Regions from separate parts of the Rossellomorea sp. FS2 genome, predicted to be linked through region 3. Evidence: riboswitches for the same ligand, from Rfam matches in the RefSeq annotation. Region 3 holds a riboswitch; each other region holds the start of a gene.
What was found. Region 3 has a riboswitch for S-adenosylmethionine ahead of fbpA (Fur-regulated basic protein FbpA). Riboswitches for the same ligand answer to the same signal wherever they lie in the genome.
Positions count from the first base shown of each region.

Region 1: it holds a riboswitch for S-adenosylmethionine, as region 3 does, so the genes downstream of both, mmuP (S-methylmethionine permease) here and fbpA (Fur-regulated basic protein FbpA) in region 3, are expected to answer to the same signal.
Region 2: it holds a riboswitch for S-adenosylmethionine, as region 3 does, so the genes downstream of both, ACNA6I_RS20795 (sugar ABC transporter substrate-binding protein) here and fbpA (Fur-regulated basic protein FbpA) in region 3, are expected to answer to the same signal.

Region 1 is NZ_JBLRVS010000004.1:173,235-176,515, reverse strand. It holds gene ACNA6I_RS11505 (hypothetical protein) at 1-483, shown strand, start outside; gene nei (endonuclease VIII) at 701-1,516, opposite strand; SAM riboswitch class I at 1,685-1,793, shown strand; gene mmuP (S-methylmethionine permease) at 1,879-3,281, shown strand, end outside; gene mmuM (homocysteine S-methyltransferase) at 3,263-3,281, shown strand, end outside.
Region 2 is NZ_JBLRVS010000007.1:287,466-290,746, reverse strand. It holds gene ACNA6I_RS20805 (CTP synthase) at 1-879, shown strand, start outside; gene ACNA6I_RS20800 (hypothetical protein) at 1,136-1,282, shown strand; SAM riboswitch class I at 1,674-1,780, shown strand; gene ACNA6I_RS20795 (sugar ABC transporter substrate-binding protein) at 1,880-2,953, shown strand; gene ACNA6I_RS20790 (sugar ABC transporter ATP-binding protein) at 2,985-3,281, shown strand, end outside.
Region 3 is NZ_JBLRVS010000001.1:1,152,743-1,156,023, forward strand. It holds gene hemG (protoporphyrinogen oxidase) at 1-1,127, opposite strand, end outside; SAM riboswitch class I at 1,282-1,386, shown strand; gene fbpA (Fur-regulated basic protein FbpA) at 1,469-1,666, shown strand; gene ACNA6I_RS06145 (hypothetical protein) at 1,752-2,213, opposite strand; gene ACNA6I_RS06150 (hypothetical protein) at 2,213-3,001, opposite strand; gene ACNA6I_RS06155 (lysophospholipid acyltransferase family protein) at 3,153-3,281, opposite strand, start outside.

The sequences.
Region 1 (3,281 bases), on a different contig from region 3:
GCCTTATTCCAGGCTAGGATGATGGAGGTCATGTTGTACTACGATTATGGAATTGGCAATCCCGATTTTTACATTAAGGAAAACATGACCGAAGAGGATGTACAGATGGTCAAATCGGAACTTCAGACCATCCAGATAGAGGAACCTGTCTATAAGAGCATGCATGATGAGGCCTTGGGTTTGCTTGATTCGATCGACAACAGCAAAGAAGTGGATGGGGATATCAAGAAATACAAAGAAACGCAGGACAAATACCTGGCAATCTCAGAAGAGATGATCAAAACGATTGAGAAAGTGAACGTGGACAATGCTGCGGAAACAAGGAAGAAGCTTGATGATATGACGACAGAATACTTGAGGATTTCCACTGAACTGGGTGTGATCATGAAGGACATCGTCGTCAAACAGGGACTTGACCACGCCTATTTTGTAGAGGCACTGGATGGGATCATGACGAGTGCAGGGATGGACGGCGTCATCTGATAGTAAATAGAGGCTGCGACAAATGTGTTTCAGTCACAGTAAAACCCGGATTCATTTGCGGATAAGGCAAATGAATCCGGGTTTTCGATTGGTTTCATGACAATTACTATTTACTTGTTTCTAGCGATTGATTGGAGTGCAAGACGAAGACTCCTGCGGAAAGCGAAGTTATACTGATTTGTTCGTCATGACCTTTTTTGTTTTGACCAACCTCTTTTTATTTGGATTGACAATGTGGGCAGTAATACAGCCTTCTGGAAGCGGCCGTGATTTTCTCAATCTCGGTCCCGCATCGATAGCATGAGGAACCTTCACGATTGAAGACCCAATGGCGGTAACGGGACCGCGTCACGCCTTCTTTTTTCAGCTTTTCTACCAACTGCAGGTCATTGGTGATCCCGGCGGTTTCATACGATTGCGTCATCAGATGAATGATGGCTTCGGCTGCAAGGGTCAACTGGTCCTCACGACAGTCCATGGGACGGAGTGCTGGATGAATCCCTGAGACGAATAGGATCTCAGACCGAAGGTAGTTCCCGATTCCGGCAACAAAACCTTGATCAAGCAGTAGATGCACCCATTTGCGCTTCCTGAATGCTTCCATCCGGGTGAGGATGTCTCCGCTTGTTACGTGTTCACTGAGAATATCCGGTCCGACCCTTGCAATGAATGGATGTAAATGAACCTCCTCATCCCGCATGACGTTAATATCAGAGGCGCTGTAGAGCAAAGCGGACTTCTTCTCATTGTGTATGGCTACGCGCAGCTGGCGATTGGTTTTGGGGTATTCATAGGCCTGCTTTACGTACCACCGCCCATACAGCTGGTTGTGTGAATACATCGTATAGCCGTTGTCGAAGCGGATCAACATCGCTTTTCCTTTCGAATCCACCCTGGTGATCTTTGTTCCCTGCAGGAGACTTTCATATCCCTTTAAGTGCGGGAAGGCAAAGAAAATCTCCATGACGGGAAGACGGGCGAGTGCTTTTTGAACACGGTCTGCGGCCCGTCTGATTTCCGGTCCTTCCGGCATGGTGTCATCCCCCTTTTTCTATATACGTTCCCGTATTCCCATGGAAATAATCAAAAGGGTGTTTTATTGCTAAGGATGAGGGATGAGCGCGCTTACAGATTTTTTGTGCGTTCATTTTTATATTGACAGGAATGAGGGTTCTTGTTAATGTTTATACCAATCTCATAATTCTTATCCAGAGAGGTGGAGGGACTGGCCCTTTGAAGCCTCAGCAGCAGATCTTCTTTAGAAGAAACTGTGCTAATTCCAGCGGGTGATCAAACCTGATAGATAAGCAGTTTATTTGTCGGTAACGCACTCGTTTTGAGTGCGTTTTTTGTTTGTCTACTCATCCCAGAATCAAGAACGCGGAGGATGCCAACATGAAAATTGAAGCAAAAGACTTTAAGAGGAAAATGAAAACAAGGCATTTGATCATGCTTTCCCTTGGGGGCGTGATCGGGACGGGGCTTTTTCTCAGCTCGGGGTATACCATCCATCAGGCAGGTCCATTCGGCACGATCCTTTCTTATTTGATCGGAGCCATCGTCGTGTATCTTGTCATGATGTGTCTTGGAGAGCTATCTGTCCATATGCCCGAGACGGGGTCCTTCCACAGCTACGCGGCCAAGTATATCGGGCCGGGTACCGGTTATGCCGTCGGATGGTTGTACTGGCTGACTTGGACGGTTGCCCTTGGATCTGAATTCACGGCTGCCGGTCTGATGATGCAGCGGTGGTTCCCATCGGTGAGCGTATGGATCTGGAGTGGGTTATTCGCAGCCATCATCTTCGGTATGAACGCGTTCACGGTCCGATTTTTTGCAGAATCGGAATTCTGGTTCTCCCTTGTCAAGGTAGTGGCCATTGTCTTTTTCATCATAGCAGGAGGAGCTGCCATCGTCGGCTTCGTGCCGCTTGCCGATTCATCCCCGGCACCATTCTTCACGAATATTACCGATGCGGGGTTATTCCCGAATGGGGCATTTGCCATCATCATGACAATGCTTGCCGTCAACTTCGCCTTCTCCGGCACCGAGCTGATCGGGGTAGCCGCGGGTGAAACGAAGGAGCCCACCAAAACGATTCCAAAGGCGATCCGGACAACCCTTATCAGACTCGTCATCTTCTATGTAGGGACGATCGTGGTGCTTTCTGCCCTCCTCCCAAGCGAAGCGGCTAGCGTATTGGAAAGTCCATTCGTCGCCGTACTCAGCAGGATCGGGATTCCATATGCGGCAGACCTGATGAATGTGGTGATCATCACCGCCATCCTCTCCGCAGCCAATTCAGGCTTGTATGCTTCTTCCCGGATGCTTTGGTCCCTTGCAGATAAAAAGACCATCCCGTCTTTCTTCGGCAAACTGACCAAATCTGGCGTCCCGCTCGTTGCCACCATCACCAGCATGTTGGGCGGTGGGCTTGCACTCTTATCAAGCATTTACGCACCCGACACGGTCTATATCCTACTGGTGTCGATTTCTGGACTGGCCGTCGTATTTGTCTGGATGAGCATAAGTGCATCGCAGTTCTTCTTCAGGAGACGCTTCATCAAAGAAGGCAACAGTGTGAAGGACCTGGCATATAAGACCCCATTGTATCCATTCGTTCCGATTGCTTCGTTTCTTCTCTGCCTTGCATCCGTTATCGGGATCGCTTTCGACGAAGGTCAGAGGGTGGCGCTTTACTGCACGATCCCATTCGTGGGCTTCTGTTATGCGGCGTATTATGTGACAAACTATGTGAAAAAGAAAAGGAGTGTCGAGTATGTCAACACAAGTGAAAC
Region 2 (3,281 bases), on a different contig from region 3:
GACACCCTATACTCCATCCCACTATCCCTACAGGAGCAAAAGCTCGATGAACTCACGTGTCAGCACCTTAAGCTTGAATGCCATGAGCCTGATATGACCGAATGGACAGAGCTCGTTGAACGCGTCCGCAACCTATCGCGCAAAACGACGATCGCCCTTGTCGGTAAATATGTAGAGCTTCAAGATGCGTACATTTCCGTTGTGGAAGCACTCCGCCATGCCGGGTACCATTTCGACAGCGACATCCAAGTGAAATGGTTGAACTCAGAGCTCATCAATAAAGAGAACGTTCAAGAACAACTGGCTGATGCCGATGGGATCCTTGTCCCTGGAGGATTCGGCGACCGCGGTGTCGAAGGGAAGATCGTGGCAACCCAGTATGCACGTGAGAACAAAGTTCCGTTCCTTGGAATCTGCCTTGGCATGCAGCTTGCTTCCGTAGAATATGCACGTAACGTCCTTGGACTGGAAGGCGCACATTCTGCAGAATTGAATCCTGATACACCGCATCCGATCATCGACCTTCTGCCTGAGCAAAAGGATATTGAAGACCTTGGTGGGACACTCCGCCTCGGACTTTACCCTTGTAAGCTGACTGAAGGCTCAAAAGCCTATGCAGCCTATGATGGAGAAGTGGTGTATGAGCGCCATCGCCACCGTTTCGAATTCAACAATCACTACCGTGAGCAAATGGAGAAAGCAGGATTTGTCTTCTCAGGAACAAGCCCGGACGGACGTCTTGTGGAAGTCATCGAGCTTAGCGACCACCCATGGTTCGTCGCTTCCCAGTTCCACCCGGAATTCACATCCCGCCCGACACGTCCGCAGCCTCTCTTCAGAGATTTCATCGAAGCGACGCTTGCTTACGGAGAAAACTGATCACGATCATGAACGCCGCCGGCTTATGCCGGCGGTTTTTTTGTGAATTGACACGTTTAAAAGGATCACATCTTCTTTTGCTTTGGAAGAGAAGGGTGGTGGGGAAGGGATGGAGTAGGGGCAGGGGGAAGTTGGTAATAAGGGTCGGAAGTCGATTATAAAAGTTGGTAGTTGATCATAAAGCTTCCAAGTTGAAAATAACCCGTCAAAGTTGTCAGTAGATTTCGATAAAAAAGCGGAAGTTGGTAATAAAAAGTTGAAAGTCGGTAGAAAAACTCCAGAAGTTGAAAATAAAAATGAAAAAGTCGGTAATAAATGGGTTGGTGGAGAGGTAAAAGGGATGGGAATGGTGAAAAATGATTGGATTTTCTACAAATTAAGGGATGAAAGAGCCCCATCATAGCCCCGCTACACCCATTTTTGATCCAGTCGGCAAAAATCGCCCCTCCTTTTCTTGAAATAACCCATCGTTCACTCCATCCAACGTGCCGCACCACTCACCATAGAATAGCTGAATGCTAACTTAGAAAACCCCGTGGACCATCTAACCACCCTTTCAGTGGTTTATTCATACGTAATAGTCACCACAAAGTGGACGGAAGCGGAAGTGTCTCGACTGCCTCCCCGTGGAAATCAAGTCCCTGCAGCGAAAGGGAACGCCCCCCGTTCCTGTTCATTGCTTTTTGAAGGAGAGAACGATTAGGCTTTAAACTTATAGAATTCCAAAAAGAATATTGACAATATTCACTCACCTCGTTAAGATATCCAATATGTAATCAAAATTTCATAGTTTTCTCTTATAAAGAGTTGGCAGAGGGACTGGCCCGATGATGCCCGGCAACCTACCGTATACACGGAAAGGTGCTAAGACCTGCAGGATGTGATTCCTGAGTGATAAGAGTGCGTTCATCCGTACATACACCTCTTTTCCTCAGGAAAAGAGGTTTTTATTTTTGTAGAGAAAAAATGAGGCGGGAAGATCCCGGAAGGAGAAGAGAGAATGAAAAAGGTTTTATCAGTACTCTTATTTGCGACACTACTCATCACACTGGCTGCCTGTCAGCCGAACGTATCGTCAGAATCCAAAGGGGAAGAAAAGCAGGGGACGTCCGAGCACCCGCTGGCAGGGAAGAAGATTGCCTTGATCATGCAGATCAACCTGGGGACGTTCTCGGCCCAGTATATTGAAGGAGTAAAAGAGCAGGTGAAGAAATTCGGCGGGGAAGTACAGGTATTCACTTCTGAAGGGGACTTGGCCAAAATGTCTTCGAATCTGGATGCGGCCATCAACCAGAAGTTTGATGGGATCCTCATTGACCACGGCACGAAGGAAGCGTTGCAATCAGGAGTGGAAAAAGCAAAAGAGGCCAAGATACCGGTCGTCGTGTTTGATGCCGATGTGGAATCGGATGGTGTGACCGTCCTTGAACAGGGGGATCAGCAGATGGCGGAACAGACCCTTTCCAAACTCTCTGATGAGCTTGGAGGCAAGGGGAATATCGTGAAAATCTGGGTGGCAGGATTCGCTCCGATGGAAAGGCGTCAAGTCGCGTATCAGGAGTTCCTGAAAGAGAACCCGGATATCAAAGAAGTGGCTGCATTCGGAGCGGCGACCAACAACACGGCCCTGGATACCCAGGCACAGATGGAAGCGATCCTGAAGCAGTATCCGAAAGGAGAAATCGATGCGGTATGGGCCGCGTGGGATGAATTCGCCAAAGGGGCCGTCCGTGCCATCGAAGCGGCAGGGAGAAACGAGATCAAGGTGTACGGAATCGATATGAGCGACGAAGATCTCCAGATCATCCAGAAAGAAGGAAGCCCATGGGTGGCGTCCGCAGCAGTGGACCCGAAGGATATCGGCCGCGTGCAGGTCCGCTTCCTTTACCAAAAGCTTGACGGGGAGGAAACGCCTCAAACGGTGAAGCTTGAACCGGTCTTCGTCGAGAAAGAGCAGCTTCCGGAAGAAACGATCACCACCGATCAATTGAGTGAGCATATCGACGGCTGGGGGGCGAGCGAACAAGGGTATTCCAACGAGTTGAAGAAGCTCGAGGCATCATTTGAATCGTAAAGGAGTGGACGATGTGTCTGCTGTAGTGGAAATGGTGAAGATGAACAAAGCGTTTGCCGGGGTGCAGGCACTGAAGGAGGCTTCTTTTGAAGTAAGGGCAGGAGAAGTGCATGCGCTCTTGGGGGCAAACGGTGCAGGGAAAAGTACCCTGATGAAAATCCTGTCCGGCGCGTATGAGCAGGATGAAGGGGAGATCCGCCTGAACGGTGAGAAGGTGACATGCCGCACGCCTAAGGAAGCAAAGGACCATGGGATCCACTGTGTGTATCAGGAAGTCGACACGGCGCTCATAGCCGGGTTGAGTGCCATGGAAAATATCCTGTTGGAC
Region 3 (3,281 bases):
AGCAATTCATCTTGAGTGAGATCATGGATCTGTTCCCAATGTGGATTGGAATCCTTATAGAAAAGCCTCACAAGAAGCTGACTATTCAAAGAGGTATGCTTCCACTTCCTGCTGGTCCATGTGCAAGCATCACATTTAACCCCGTTTTGTTCTTCCGCAACGATGAACCCAGTGCCATCTGCAGGCAATACGGTGTCAGGGAGTTCAAATCCAAGGTATATACTTTTAAGGGATTTATTCTTAAGGAGTGAAAAGCCTTCATCCAGTACCGGGTGCCCCAAAATCTTCCTTGCCTGATCGTGCGGAATCGCCAGGACGACTGCATCCGCTGATATGATTTCACCATTGGTGAGCTCCAATGAATAAGTGCCACCGGCTTTTTGCAGACTTTCCAGTCCGTTCCCCTTGTACTTTTCTGAATGCGGCGTGCGCTCATCCAATCGATCGATGATGGCAGATAGTCCGGTTTTAAACGAAACAAATTTCTTATTGGACTTCCCCTGATGTTTTTCTCGGTTGATCCATAGACCCTTCATGATACTGCCATAGTCATTTTTATAATCTAATAGGTACGGAAGTGTGGAGGACATGCTCAGTGTGTATAAATCTCCTGAATATACACCCGATAAGACGGGTGCAATCTGGTTTTGAACGAGCTCTTTCCCCAAGAAGGACTCCAGGAAATCCCCGATGGAATCTTCCTTGGTGAACGTCTCATTCACCGTTTCGAAATCCCGGAGTGCAGCCCTTTTTCCGTCATCTGAAATCAGCGTACTTTCCATCAGGGAATCTATTGTCATGGGGATACCAAACACCGAATCACTTGGAATCTTATGTAATGTGTCCTGAGTATAGATAAACGATGTACCCGTTTCGTTGTACACAAGTTCATCCATAAGCCCTACCTCACCGATAAGCTCAAGTACCCCGGGATGTCTTGATACAATGGAATCTGCACCGGCTTCGATAATGAAGGGATCCGATGGAATCGATTTGATTTTACCGCCAAATTTATGTTCCCCTTCAATCAAAAGGAGCCTTACCTCTTCATCTTTTAAGTATTCCTGAAGGTAATATAGTGTCGTGAGACCGGTGATACCTCCACCGACAACTGCCACTGTCTTCATCCTGTTCACTCCAAACGCTTAATTCATTCTATTCATACGGTATCATGATTGGCCGGGATATTCGAGTGATTCACTCTAAGTTTGTGTGTCTGAAAACGCACATTAAACCAAGTTGACAACTTGGTATACTTGGTTTACAATATAAACAATACAATACTTATCAAGAGAGGTAGAGGGAATGGCCCTGTGAAACCTCAGCAACAGATTCCTAATGGGAACACTGTGCTAATTCCTCAAGCAGCTGCTTGAAAGATGAGTTGAAGAGTCCGGGCAATCCTTCTTCTTATCCCGAAGAGGGATTTTTTTATCCTCTTCCTTACTATCCATGAGGAGTGAATACGATGGAAACTACGCAAAGAAGGAATGAATTGATCAATAAACTGATCGTCCATAAAGTGTACAAAAAAGGAGAAAGGCAACTGTTTGAACTGACCCTTGAAGAATTGGAAGAGGAGTTTCGCTGCGTAAAAAAAGAATGTCACCCACACACTGAGTCCGGCTCCATCCATTGGGTAAATGGTGCCAAAGCGACCCTTTAAACCGATCACGAACCCCCATCTGGTTAGGTTCAAGCCATTCAATAATGAGATATTGAATGGTTTTTTTATGGTCTGTTCCTTCCTTTCACTCTTTTCCTACTGCGGCAATACCCATTGCATGGTGCTCCCAAAGCATCTGGGTCACCCATTCTTCATCCTTGTTCCCGCAGTTGATGATAAGGATGATCTCAGATGGCTGAGCATGATCGGTCAGGATTTGTTTTCTCTCCTTGAACTTAACCAGGAACAGGTCTATAAGGAAACCAAGGACTAGTCCGCTCCCTGCACCAATCAACCCCCAATAGATCGGCCCCCATTCCAATACAAACCCACGACTAGTGGTTATGACCGAAAAGATGACAGCCAGGAACATACCTTTATTGAGAAGGGAATGGCCATCAGAATAATGGATGGAGTCAAACAGCCTTGTTTCTTTCTTCCTGCTTTCTAGGGGGATGGCATATAGATCATCCAATCCCCTCTCTTCAAGCTTGACGATGCTCATCTCAATGTAGGATGAATGATTGAACGATGCGATGATTTGCACTACCTGACCCTCCATCCTCTATCAATCAACAAAGATCCCTTCTGATAATACTTTTTTAGAAGGGCCGACTGTTCCCGGTTGAAAAGTTTATTGTTCTCTATAACCCCCACATACGCATCATATATGGTGAAAAAATAAAAGGATGGCATGTACAATAACCATTGTTTATCAAGCACATTTATGGCGGTTTCCACTCTTCCTAAAATGAGATAATGAATTCCCTCCAACAGGTGGGAGTGGTATACGTAAATAACAGTGGTCACCAGCGTGAAAAGACCGGATACAATCCGATGATTATAAAAATGCCCGACGCTCGGTATAGCCATCGACCAAAAGAACGCTGAAACAGGGCATCGCTTGTCGAGATAGTTGATTTCTAAAGGACGTATAATGAGTCTCTGATTGATGGTCGACTTGTTTCCTATATGACTCAAATAAACCTTATTCAAGTCGACGGCGGTTCTGTAACTATCCCATATGGCAAACAAGTACACCGGAATATACAAGTGCATGAATTGTACATCGAGGACGCTTTTAGCTGCGTCGATGTCACCCATGAACGTGTAAACCATGGCTGTATTCAGATGGATGGTCTGGTTGATATAGATCTCCCAAATCACCAGGGCGAAACCTCTAAGGTATTTGGAAAGAAGGAGATGACCGAATCCCGGAAAAGCCATGGACCACAACGCGGCAATCATGGGGCTCCTCAAATGAATCTGTGTGGTGCCGAAAATACTCACGTATGCAAGATTCCCTTGTTCACCGGCATTATTCAACCGTTTCATTTGATACTCCTCCCTGCTCCATTCTTTGGATAGTTTCTGCCATGGGAAGGGATTCATACCTGTTCAAATGAAATTAAATGATATGTATGAATACCGAATCATACAAAAAGCTGTCCGGACAGACCTAAAGTCGGATCTGTCCGGACAGCTTTCAGCTTATTTTTTGGGCTTCTTTGATTAACTCATTGATTTTCCCTGATAAAACCTTTGTTTCCGCGGTCATTTGTTCCTTGTCTTTTGCACGGACGGTGTATGGTTGGCCGATAACGATAACGGCTTT